DNA from 3 places in the Halobacillus sp. AWM4_238 genome. Region 2 is predicted to be linked to each of the others. Evidence: riboswitches for the same ligand, from Rfam matches in the RefSeq annotation. Region 2 holds a riboswitch; each other region holds the start of a gene.
What was found. A riboswitch is a leader RNA that binds a small molecule or an ion and turns the genes downstream of it on or off. The one in region 2 is predicted to bind thiamine pyrophosphate.

Region 1: another riboswitch for thiamine pyrophosphate. It lies ahead of thiT (energy-coupled thiamine transporter ThiT); the one in region 2 lies ahead of tenA (thiaminase II).
Region 3: another riboswitch for thiamine pyrophosphate. It lies ahead of ACXACN_RS06625 (YkoF family thiamine/hydroxymethylpyrimidine-binding protein); the one in region 2 lies ahead of tenA (thiaminase II).

What each region holds. Positions count from the first base shown of each region.
Region 1 is NZ_JBSWSY010000002.1:543,218-546,493, forward strand. Features, by position in the region: gene ACXACN_RS02825 (SDR family oxidoreductase) at 1-773, shown strand, start outside; gene ACXACN_RS02830 (alpha/beta hydrolase) at 727-1,467, shown strand; TPP riboswitch at 1,549-1,649, shown strand; gene thiT (energy-coupled thiamine transporter ThiT) at 1,738-2,304, shown strand; gene ACXACN_RS02840 (phospholipase D family protein) at 3,017-3,276, shown strand, end outside.
Region 2 is NZ_JBSWSY010000002.1:2,780,556-2,783,831, forward strand. Features, by position in the region: gene thiM (hydroxyethylthiazole kinase) at 1-144, opposite strand, end outside; gene thiD (bifunctional hydroxymethylpyrimidine kinase/phosphomethylpyrimidine kinase) at 135-947, opposite strand; gene tenA (thiaminase II) at 944-1,630, opposite strand; TPP riboswitch at 1,673-1,778, opposite strand; gene thiW (energy coupling factor transporter S component ThiW) at 1,784-2,272, opposite strand; TPP riboswitch at 2,379-2,488, opposite strand; gene ACXACN_RS13885 (DUF3221 domain-containing protein) at 2,600-3,127, shown strand; gene ACXACN_RS13890 (PucR family transcriptional regulator) at 3,146-3,276, opposite strand, start outside.
Region 3 is NZ_JBSWSY010000002.1:1,301,497-1,304,772, forward strand. Features, by position in the region: gene ACXACN_RS06615 (DUF420 domain-containing protein) at 185-706, shown strand; gene ACXACN_RS06620 (hypothetical protein) at 897-1,127, shown strand; TPP riboswitch at 1,245-1,348, shown strand; gene ACXACN_RS06625 (YkoF family thiamine/hydroxymethylpyrimidine-binding protein) at 1,442-2,047, shown strand; gene ACXACN_RS06630 (ECF transporter S component) at 2,044-2,622, shown strand; gene ACXACN_RS06635 (ABC transporter ATP-binding protein) at 2,619-3,276, shown strand, end outside.

The DNA.
Region 1 (3,276 bases), 2.2 Mb from region 2:
CGCTCGAGGAGGAGATACAAAAGCGAATCGAAATATGGCCCTTGGATGTGACAGATGCCCAGTCGCTTGAGCGTTTTTCGGAAAAAGTGAATACGTTGGACCGATTGGACATCCTCGTCAACAATGCCGGTTACGCTGTCGGGGGATTCCTTGAACAGGTGCCCTTAGAAACGTATCGCAAACAGTTCGAGACGAATGTCTTCGGTGTAATCGCCGTAACCCAAGCGGTGCTGCCGTTCATGCGCAACCAGGGGAGAGGGAAGATTCTGAATGTGAGCAGTGTGAGTGGATTGATCGGTTTTCCGGGATTGTCTGCCTATGTTTCTTCCAAACACGCCTTGGAAGGGTTGTCGGAAAGTCTCCGTTTTGAAGTGAAACCGTTCGGCATTGATGTCGCCCTGATCGAACCGGGCTCTTATCAGACAAATATTTGGTCCACAGGTCTTGAAATGCCGGAGGCGCTCGAAGATCCGGATTCTCCTTACGCTGATTACATAAAAGGGTTGTGGAGTGCGTTGAATAAAGAAACCCACGGAAATCCTCAGGATGTGTCTGATTTGATGGTGGGATTGATGGAAAAAGAATCGCTTGTGAAACTCCGCTATCCGATCGGTGCAGGCGTACGTGCCAATGTGTGGTTCAAAAGACTGCTTCCATGGAAGTGGCTGGAGAAAACCGTGTTACAAACAATCCTTGGAAAAGAGAAATCGAAAGGAGTGGGGTTGAATGGAAAACGTGATGCGTGGAGCCGAGGAGATGCGCTTCGAGGGTAATGAAGTCGGCATCCTCATCTCTCACGGCTTTACAGGAACGACACAAAGCATGAAGCCTCTAGCAGAAGCGTATGCAAGGGCCGGGTACACTGTCTATTGTCCACGTTTGAAAGGACACGGAACGACTCCAGAAGACATGGAGTCAACCTCTCATTTGGACTGGGTGCAGTCCGTGGAACAAGCGTATGACTGGTTAAGTGAGAGATGTTCAAAAATATTCGCCGTCGGTCTATCGATGGGAGGAACGCTCGCTTTGTATATGGCGAGTGAACACAGGGATATTGATGGAGTCATTCCGATCAATGCGGCGATCGATGTTCCTGCACTTGAAAACAGCCAGGGAACAGACGAACGCTTTTTAGACGCGATCGGATCGGATATCAAAGATTCAGAGACCGTTGAACTTGCCTATGAGCGCACACCGGTACAATCGATTGGCGAGCTCGTCACATTGATGGGAAAGGTGAGAGACCGGCTTGATGAAATTCACTGTCCGATCATGATATTCGTATCCGATGAAGACCATGTCGTGCCACCCCACAATTCAGAAGTCATTTTTGAATCGGTGTTTTCTGAACATAAAGAGATCATCCATCTGGAGAACAGTTACCACGTGGCGACACTGGACCATGACAAAGATATGATCATCGAACGTACCCTGGAATTCTTCCAAATGTATACGAACACGAAGTGATTGCCCGGGAAATAGAAAAGGTTTTGTAATCGAGTAAAAAGTTTATTATAATAGAGACAAATCAAGAAAAGTAAACGGTATAAAGCCTTCAAGGGGAGCCTTCCGGCTGAGAGTGAATGTTTAATTCAGACCCTTCGAACCTGTCAGTTAATACTGGCGTAGGGATGGCGGCTTTTTTGATGGTGCAATGCAAAAGCGGGATTCCTCCATCAGGAAGCTTCCCTATTTGGCGTTGCTTTTTTTGTGTCTAAATTTAGGAGGAATGTAACTATGAGAAATCGTGGCGTTTTATTTCTAGTAGAAATCGCGATTTTTTCAGCTCTCGCATTATTGTTGGATATCATCCCGTTTCTTTCATTTAAGCTATGGGCACAGGGAGGATCGGTATCCTTTGCCATGGTCCCCGTGTTCATCATGGCCTTCCGCTGGGGAGTGAAAGGCGGGATCACGACCGGCCTGCTTTTAGGAATCTATCAAATTATGACAGGCGCCTATATTATGACCCCTCTTCAGGCGTTTCTGGATTATGTTGTTGCTTTTGCCGTCATTGGAACGGCCGGACTAGTAGCAAAACCGCTTTGGAATGCGATCAAGTCGAATAAGTACCGCCAGTTGATCGGATGGATTATTGTCGGCTGCCTGATTGGAAGTGTGCTGCGCTTTTTCGGTCACTTTTTTGCTGGCATCGTGTTCTACGGTGAGTTCGCTCCAGAAGGACAGCCGGTCTGGTTGTATTCCCTCGTCTATAACGGCGGATACATGCTCCCGGCGTTTATCTTAAGCAGCATCGTCGTCAGTCTCCTTTTTGTCAAACGACCAAAACTATTAAGCCACTAACAATCATCCCCCGCTCGATATCAAAATCGAGCGGGGGATTTTCATTATCCTTTTGTCCTCAAATTCTATAAACACTCCCGATTCTTGAAGGCTCCGTTTCGAGACTTTTGTTGAGTGGATGGGGGCTGCGGGGAATAGCTCGCTTTCCGCGGGAGCGCGGTGAGCCTCCTCGGACTGCGTCCTGTGGGGTCTCACCCTGCACTTTTTTCCCGCAGGAGTCTCGCCATTCCCCTCCGCCCCTTTGTCAGATAAGTGTCTCGAAACCACTTCCATAATTAGGTGCTTTCTATGCTTATGGGGAGCTATAACACAAATCTTCCATCGTATCGTAACCGCTAGTTATCGAGCGCTTTCTTACTATAGGTTGTTATGATAGAAGATGTTCCATCCTGGTATAGGGGTTCGTTTCTCCCATAATCAAATGGGGTGGTTGGGAAGCTGCGAGACTCCCGCGGGAATGGATTGGCTGGCGAGACCCCGCAGAGCTTTAGCTGGCTTGCCTTAATCACCAAAGGAAAGCGATTAGCTTCCCAACCACCCCTGACGCTCAACTCAGCAACGAACCCCGAATACATCTCGAATCTGAGTCTTCCAAAATCCTTCCATATAGTCGATAAAAATGCGTATGATTTGATGTTTTTCGCGTATCCAGGTTTGAAACGGTTCATTATAGTGAAAATAAGATAAGCACTCGATATAAGGAGGCTTCATGATGAGTCGTTTGAAACGGATTTGGAAAAGTAAGTGGTTTTGGATCATCGTCATTATCATAGCTATTCTCAGTGTTACGATTGCTTACCACACGTCTTGGAAATCACTGCCTGAGGGGATTTCTTACGAAGGCGAAACGCACGAGATGGAAAATATCGAATTCTATCGTGATTTAACATACGAAAATGAGGCAGGAAAGACGGTTCATGATCTTCAGGTTTTTGAAGAGATCAACAAGACGATTTCGGAAGCCGAGGACTT
Region 2 (3,276 bases):
CACTTCCTGTTTGGCATTGGCCATTATCGGTGATCCTCCGAAAGCAATAAGTCCATTCGCTGTAAAATTCATGACGACCGCATTCGTGATGTGATGGATCAGCGGGCGTTGTTCTCTCACTTTATCGATAATATCTACAGCCATTGGTTGAAAACCTCCTCACGTAAAGCAAAATGATTGGTCGGTCCGCTTCCTTTTCCTAAATCAAAGGAGTGGCGGATGGCTTCAGTCACAAAGTACTTCGCTTCCTTGACGGCTTCTGGTAAGGCGTGTCCCTGACTCAGATAAGCCGTAATGGCTGCTGAGTACGTACACCCTGTGCCGTGCGTATTGGTAGAATCAAGACGTTCAGATCCAAATTCATAGAAGCGTTCACCATCGTATAAAAAGTCAACGGCTCTTCCTTTGAGGTGCCCTCCTTTGACAAGTGCCGCGCCTGCTCCTAATTCAGTTACGATCACTTCGGCCGCTTCTTTCATATCCGCCTCTGTTTCAATTTTCTCACCGACGAGCACTTCCGTTTCAGGGATGTTGGGCGTGACGAGCGATGTTTTCGGTACGAGATATTCTTTCAAAAAACGTTGATCTTCTTTTTCAATCAACGGGTCCCCGCTCTGAGCAACCATAACAGGATCCATGACATAAGGAGCATCCACTTCATCCAACCACTCGCTAATGACTTTCATCATGCTCTTATTAGCAATCATTCCTGTCTTCAGCGCTTGAACAGGCATGTCTTCTGAAATAGCTCTCAGCTGACTCAAAATGAATGGGTCCGGCAGATGATGAACGTCCTTCACTCCTGTCGTGTTTTGGGATACGACTGAGGTGACAACACTCATGCCATAACTCATTAACTCCTGAAAGGTTTTCAAGTCTGCTTGAATACCGGCACCCCCGCTGGGATCGGTACCGGCGATCGTCAACGCACATGAGACTTGTCTCATCTCACACCCTCCTTTTCGCAAGGCCATTGCTCTTGCGTATAAGCCATATCCCAAAAGGCATATTCCAGCTGACAACTTTTACGAAATGCTTCTCTCATCCGCTTCTTTTCTGCTTCAGAGGCACGTTCCGCATACTGATCCAGACGCTCACATAACACCGTGGTCAGGCTCTTCACTTCCTCATCTGCGTAAAACTCGATCCAAGGAAGAAAAGGATGTTCAGGTCCTGGCTGATAGCTGTTCATAAGCTCGACTCCGATTTCATAATAGGTCCACGGGCACGGAAGCAAGGCTGCTAATATTTCTCCAATGCCGCCATGATGGGCATGAAAAAGCATGTGTTTCATATAGTGATCAGCGGTTGGCGGCAATGGATATCCTTGCAGTTCTTCATAGGAAACGCCAATCTGTTCACAAAAATTATGATGAGGATGGACTTCGCTGTTCAGGATAAAATCGATCTGTTCATTGAACAGCTTTATGTCTTCTCTTCCCGGAGACTTGGATATAGCTATTCCATAGACGTGCATAAAGGCGTTCAAATACTCATAATCAGCCTTGATATAGTGAGTTAACGCTTCTTTTGAGACAATCCCTTTTCCAATACACTGGACAAAGGGATGAGTGAAGATTTTTTGATAGATGTCTTGATTTTCATTTCTCAATTGATTGGAAAAAGACACGATAAAGCCTCCTATTATTCTCGGAAGCTACTAGAGGACAGAAGGGGATCGATACTACTTTCCTCCGCCGGCATGACCCGGATCAGGTATTGAGGGACCAAGGAATGTCTCCTTATCTCAGCGAATACTCGCGCCCCTAGCAGTTTCCGTGTATTATGGTTGTAAGATCATGTTTTCAACTTTCACTCGTGATAAAATGAAGGCAGCAATCAAAGCCCCCGAGACACTGCTTACGACAAAAGATGGTACAAACGCGAAAACACCTACTGAACTTCCCATCAGGACGTATGCCAGTGGAGCAGATGCTAAAGCCCCGAGCACTCCAGTACCGAGCACTTCACCAACGACCGCAGACCTTTTTCTTTCGTACATCCGGTAACAAAGCCCTGCCATGAATGCACCAAACATTCCGCCTGGAAAAGCAAGAAAGGTGCCGAGCCCTAATAAGAATCGTAAGAGCCCGATGACAAACGCGATCACGACCGCCGGTACGGGTCCAAGAACCACCGCCGCTATCACATTTACCGCATGCTGAACTGGATAAGCTTTCGCGATTCCAGCCGGGAACCAAAGGAATTGAGCACCAAGCGTTCCAATGGCAACAAGCACAGCCATCGTTGTGAGTAATTTAGTCTTTTTCATCTTTCACCACCTTTCCTTACAGGATTTCCTTACAGGAGCTGAATGGAGTCAAATAAAAAAGCCAGATCCTTAGAGGACCTGGCCTGGTATGAAGTAAGTCGATATACGTATCATCAGACTACTTCCCTCCGCTGGTATTAACCAGATCAGGTTCGTAAGAGTCGGAAAACTTGTTCGCTTTCCTCTCAGCCCATTCAGGCTCCCCTAGTAGTTTCATAATCTTATTCGCTTGGTGATTTTCATCATAACAAAATTGGATGTTTCTGTCATGTGAAACTTTTCCTTCCGCTCATACGTCAACATAAGAAGATAAGGAGTGTGTGAATAATGAAAATGAGATGGATTCTTGGTATGTTCATGGTTTCCTCTTTATTCCTTAGTGCATGTGGAATTTCTAAGACAGAAGAAGTAGACCAGAATGAAGTGGAAGCATCTGATCCGGACATGAGTGGTTTTGTCATGAATCAGGATGAGGACCGGATCCTGGTTGTCACACCAATGGATAATGGATCAGGGGAGGAAGGACGCGCCATGTGGGTCTCCGGAGCTCCTGAAGGTCTATGGATCGGCAAACAGGTCGAGGTCTGGGTAGATGGGGAGATCGCTGAGTCCTATCCAGAACAAGCCACAGCTGAAAAAGTCCAGGAGCTTGAAATGAGTGAAGTTCAAGGAGCGGATTTAAAAGCTTCCGAAGCTCTTTCTACAGCGTTATCCGAAACAGAACCAGAACAAACAGATGTGCTGATCGTTTCTTTGCTCTCCTTTGATGAAGAGTCCGACCAGTGGACCGTGAAGCTGGATCGACGCGGGGGAAGCCAGGGAGTATGGAAAACGACGGTCAAAGATGAAAAGTAGAGCGCCATCGGGAGCGCTCTATGCATCCACTTTTTTCAAAAGCCATAACCTCACGCTAAGTTCCAACAAAAAAAGATCATCTGCATTGAGAAGAGATAGTCCGGTCAAATGTTCAATGTTTCTCAATCTATGCAGTAAGGATTGCCGGT
Region 3 (3,276 bases), 1.5 Mb from region 2:
ATCTCTTTTTCAATGACTATCCTTTTTTCAGCTTTCGAAGCCCTTTTTATGTCCTGTTTCACACTAAATTTCAATCGGAATGTGCTCCTTCGACAAATTGTGCGTTTTCTGTCATAGCATTCTCCCCTCACTTTCTTTATACTGGATTAGGATTCTATAAAGTTATTATGAAAGGATCGATACCATGAAGAAATTCAATTACGTCCCATGGGTCGTGGGACTTTCCATCGCTATCAACCTGATCGTTGTGGCCTTATTGTTCTTACCGAAAATCGATGGGGATCTCGGATTCAACATCAAGCTCCTGCCCCTCTTGAATGCGGTCCTCAATTCCTTTACGTTTGTGTTCCTGTTGGCTGCGTTGTTCATGATCATCAGGAAAAATGTAAAGTGGCACAAGCGCTTCATTTTCGCGGCGTTCACATCGACGGCTCTTTTCCTCATTTCGTACTTGACGTACCATTCGATGGCGGAGTCGACGTCCTTCGGCGGTGAAGGAATCGTTGCGACGATCTATTATTTCATTTTGATCACCCATATCGTACTGGCGGCGCTCATCGTTCCCCTCGCCCTGCTCACGTTGTTCCGCGGGCTTGCGATGAAGGTGGATAAGCACAGGAAGATTGCGAGATGGACAATGCCGCTTTGGCTGTATGTCAGTTTGACGGGCGTCATCGTATACTTGATGATCTCCCCTTATTATTGATGAACGACAAGAAGCGGCAAAGCGCCTGTCTTTTTGTCGAAAGTCTTTCCTTTCTTATTGGAGGATATTATTGTAAGATAATAGTTAGATAGACATTGAAAAGGTTTTCCTTTATTTTTTTGCTCGTCACGTTTCATTTTTCCTATCCGGGGAAAATATACCATTTAGGTCAAAATTTAAGGAGACAATCATGGACTTACTCCAATTTATGAAAAATGAAGGTTTCACAGCTGCCAAGTTCTCCTCGTTGACTGGTGATGATGTCCAATTGATTTTGGATGATGTGACCTCCACGGAAGACCTGTATCGATTGATGGAAGCGACGCCGACCTCCGTCTCGTATTACCCCTATGAACGTGTCCCTTATTTCGATTGTTTCATAGATCACAACGTATTGAAGCTGCGTTTATCCAAAGCATGATCCTACGCTCCGGTCGACTGCGGTTGACCGGAGCTTTCTGTTTTTTTACGAAAATGGTGGTTTACAAATCTACGACTCTCCGCTAGGATGGATTCAAAGGACAACAACTGCATACGCATCAGGCACTAGGGGAGCTGCACGAAGCGGCTGAGAGGAATGGATTCCGACCCTTGGAACCCGAACTAGATAATACTAGCGTGGGGAAGTGCGGTCGTCATTCACAAGGACCTTTTTCAGAATTTCCTTACTAGAATGGGTAGACTGCATTCCCGGCGGATGCAGTTTTTTTGTGCTCAAAAAAAGGAGGAATAGAAATGGATAACAACAATTGTGGAACGTCAAGAATCGCGGGGTGCTCCTTCTCGGTCCACCCGATGTCAGACCAATTCGTGGAGTACATCAAGGACAGTTTGAAAGAAGTGGACAGCTCAAAAGTGTGGATGAAGACGGATGACGTTACGACGACGGTTCGTGGCCGGATGGAGCATGTCTTCGATGTTACGGAAGCGATTCTTTTACATATCGCGAAAACGGGTGTGCATGTCGCATTCCAAGGCACCTTTTCCATCGGCTGTCCGGGAGATTCGTCCGGGGACGTGCCTATGGATGAATCAGAGGAACGCTTGAACAAGCCGCAGTCCAAAGAAATCGAACAGCGGATCGCAGCAAAATTCTCCCTCTACCCAATGGGTGGCGGCGATTATATGGACACCATCTACAGACAGATCGAAGCGATGAAAGAAAAAGGCGTCGAAGTTACGCCCGCTCACTACTCGACCCGCCTGGACGGAGATACGCGCGACATTTTCACAGGACTTGAGGATGTATTCAGAGAGACGGAAGCGAGCGGTTCTTCTCATACAGTGATGACCGTGACGGTCTCGGCCAACAGCCCTTCCCATAAGGATGAGCGCGCATGAACAGTTGGAAGTTAAAAGAAATCGTCGTCATGTCCGTCCTTTCTGTCGTCTTCGCCGTCGTATATCTCGCGTTCCTGCCGGTCGGAAAAATCCTCGTCGGTTTCTTCGGACCGATCGGCTATGACCTCATCTTCGGCATCTGGTTCATCGTCTCGATCATTGCGGCCTATATCATCCGCAAACCCGGCGCCGCGTTTTTATCCGAAACGATTGCCGCAGCGGTCGAAGTGCTGCTCGGCAATGCGGTCGGTCCGATGCTGCTTGTTTCAGGGATGATCCAGGGGCTCGGGGCAGAATCCGCCTTCGCGATGACGAGGTACAAGCGGTATGACCTGTTCACCCTCATGCTTGCCGGTGTGATGGCGGCCGTGTTCAGCTTCGTCTGGGGCTACTTCCTCTCAGGATTCGCAGCGCTCAGCAAAGGGTACGTCGTTGCCATGTTCATCGCCCGCGTCATCAGTGGGGCGCTCATCTCAGGTGTCGCTGGAAAAGCGCTCAGTGATGCCTTAGCGAAGACCGGCGTCCTTTCAAGCTTTGCGTTAGGAAAAGAATACCGAAGGAAGCGAGCCGCATGAAGCATGAAGTGATACGCGTCGAAGGCCTCACCCTCTTTTATGAGGAAAGACAGGAACCTGTGCTGTCAAGCCTCGACTTTTCCATCGAAGAAGGAGAAAGCGTCCTCCTCCTCGGTCCGAGTGGGTCCGGGAAAAGCTCGCTCACCCATAGTTTGAACGGACTCTATCCACGCGAACTGGATGGTTCCATGAAAGGTGAGATTCTCGTAAAAGGAAGACGGACAGATTCTTACCGTGCGGGGGCCATGGCGCAGAACGTCGGCGTCGTTTTCCAAGATCCTGAGACGCAATTCTGCATGATCACGGTCGAAGACGAAGTGGCTTTCGGGTTGGAAAACTTGAATACGCCTCATACGTCGATGGTGGGAAAAGTGGACAAGGCCCTGCGTCAGGTCGGGATGGAAGAATACAAAACAGCGGACATCTCCTCCCTCTCCGGGGGACAGAAGCAGAAAGTTGCCCTTGCCTGCATCCTCGCGATGGAGCCTGATGTTTTGATCCTCGATGAACCGACAGCCAATCTGGACCCGATCGCAAGGAAGGAATTCATTCAGCTTTTGACAACATTGAAAGAGGAACTCTCATTCACTCTGCTTGTCATCGAGCATAAGTTGGACGGCTGGTTGAACTTGTTGGAACGAGTTCTTGTCATCG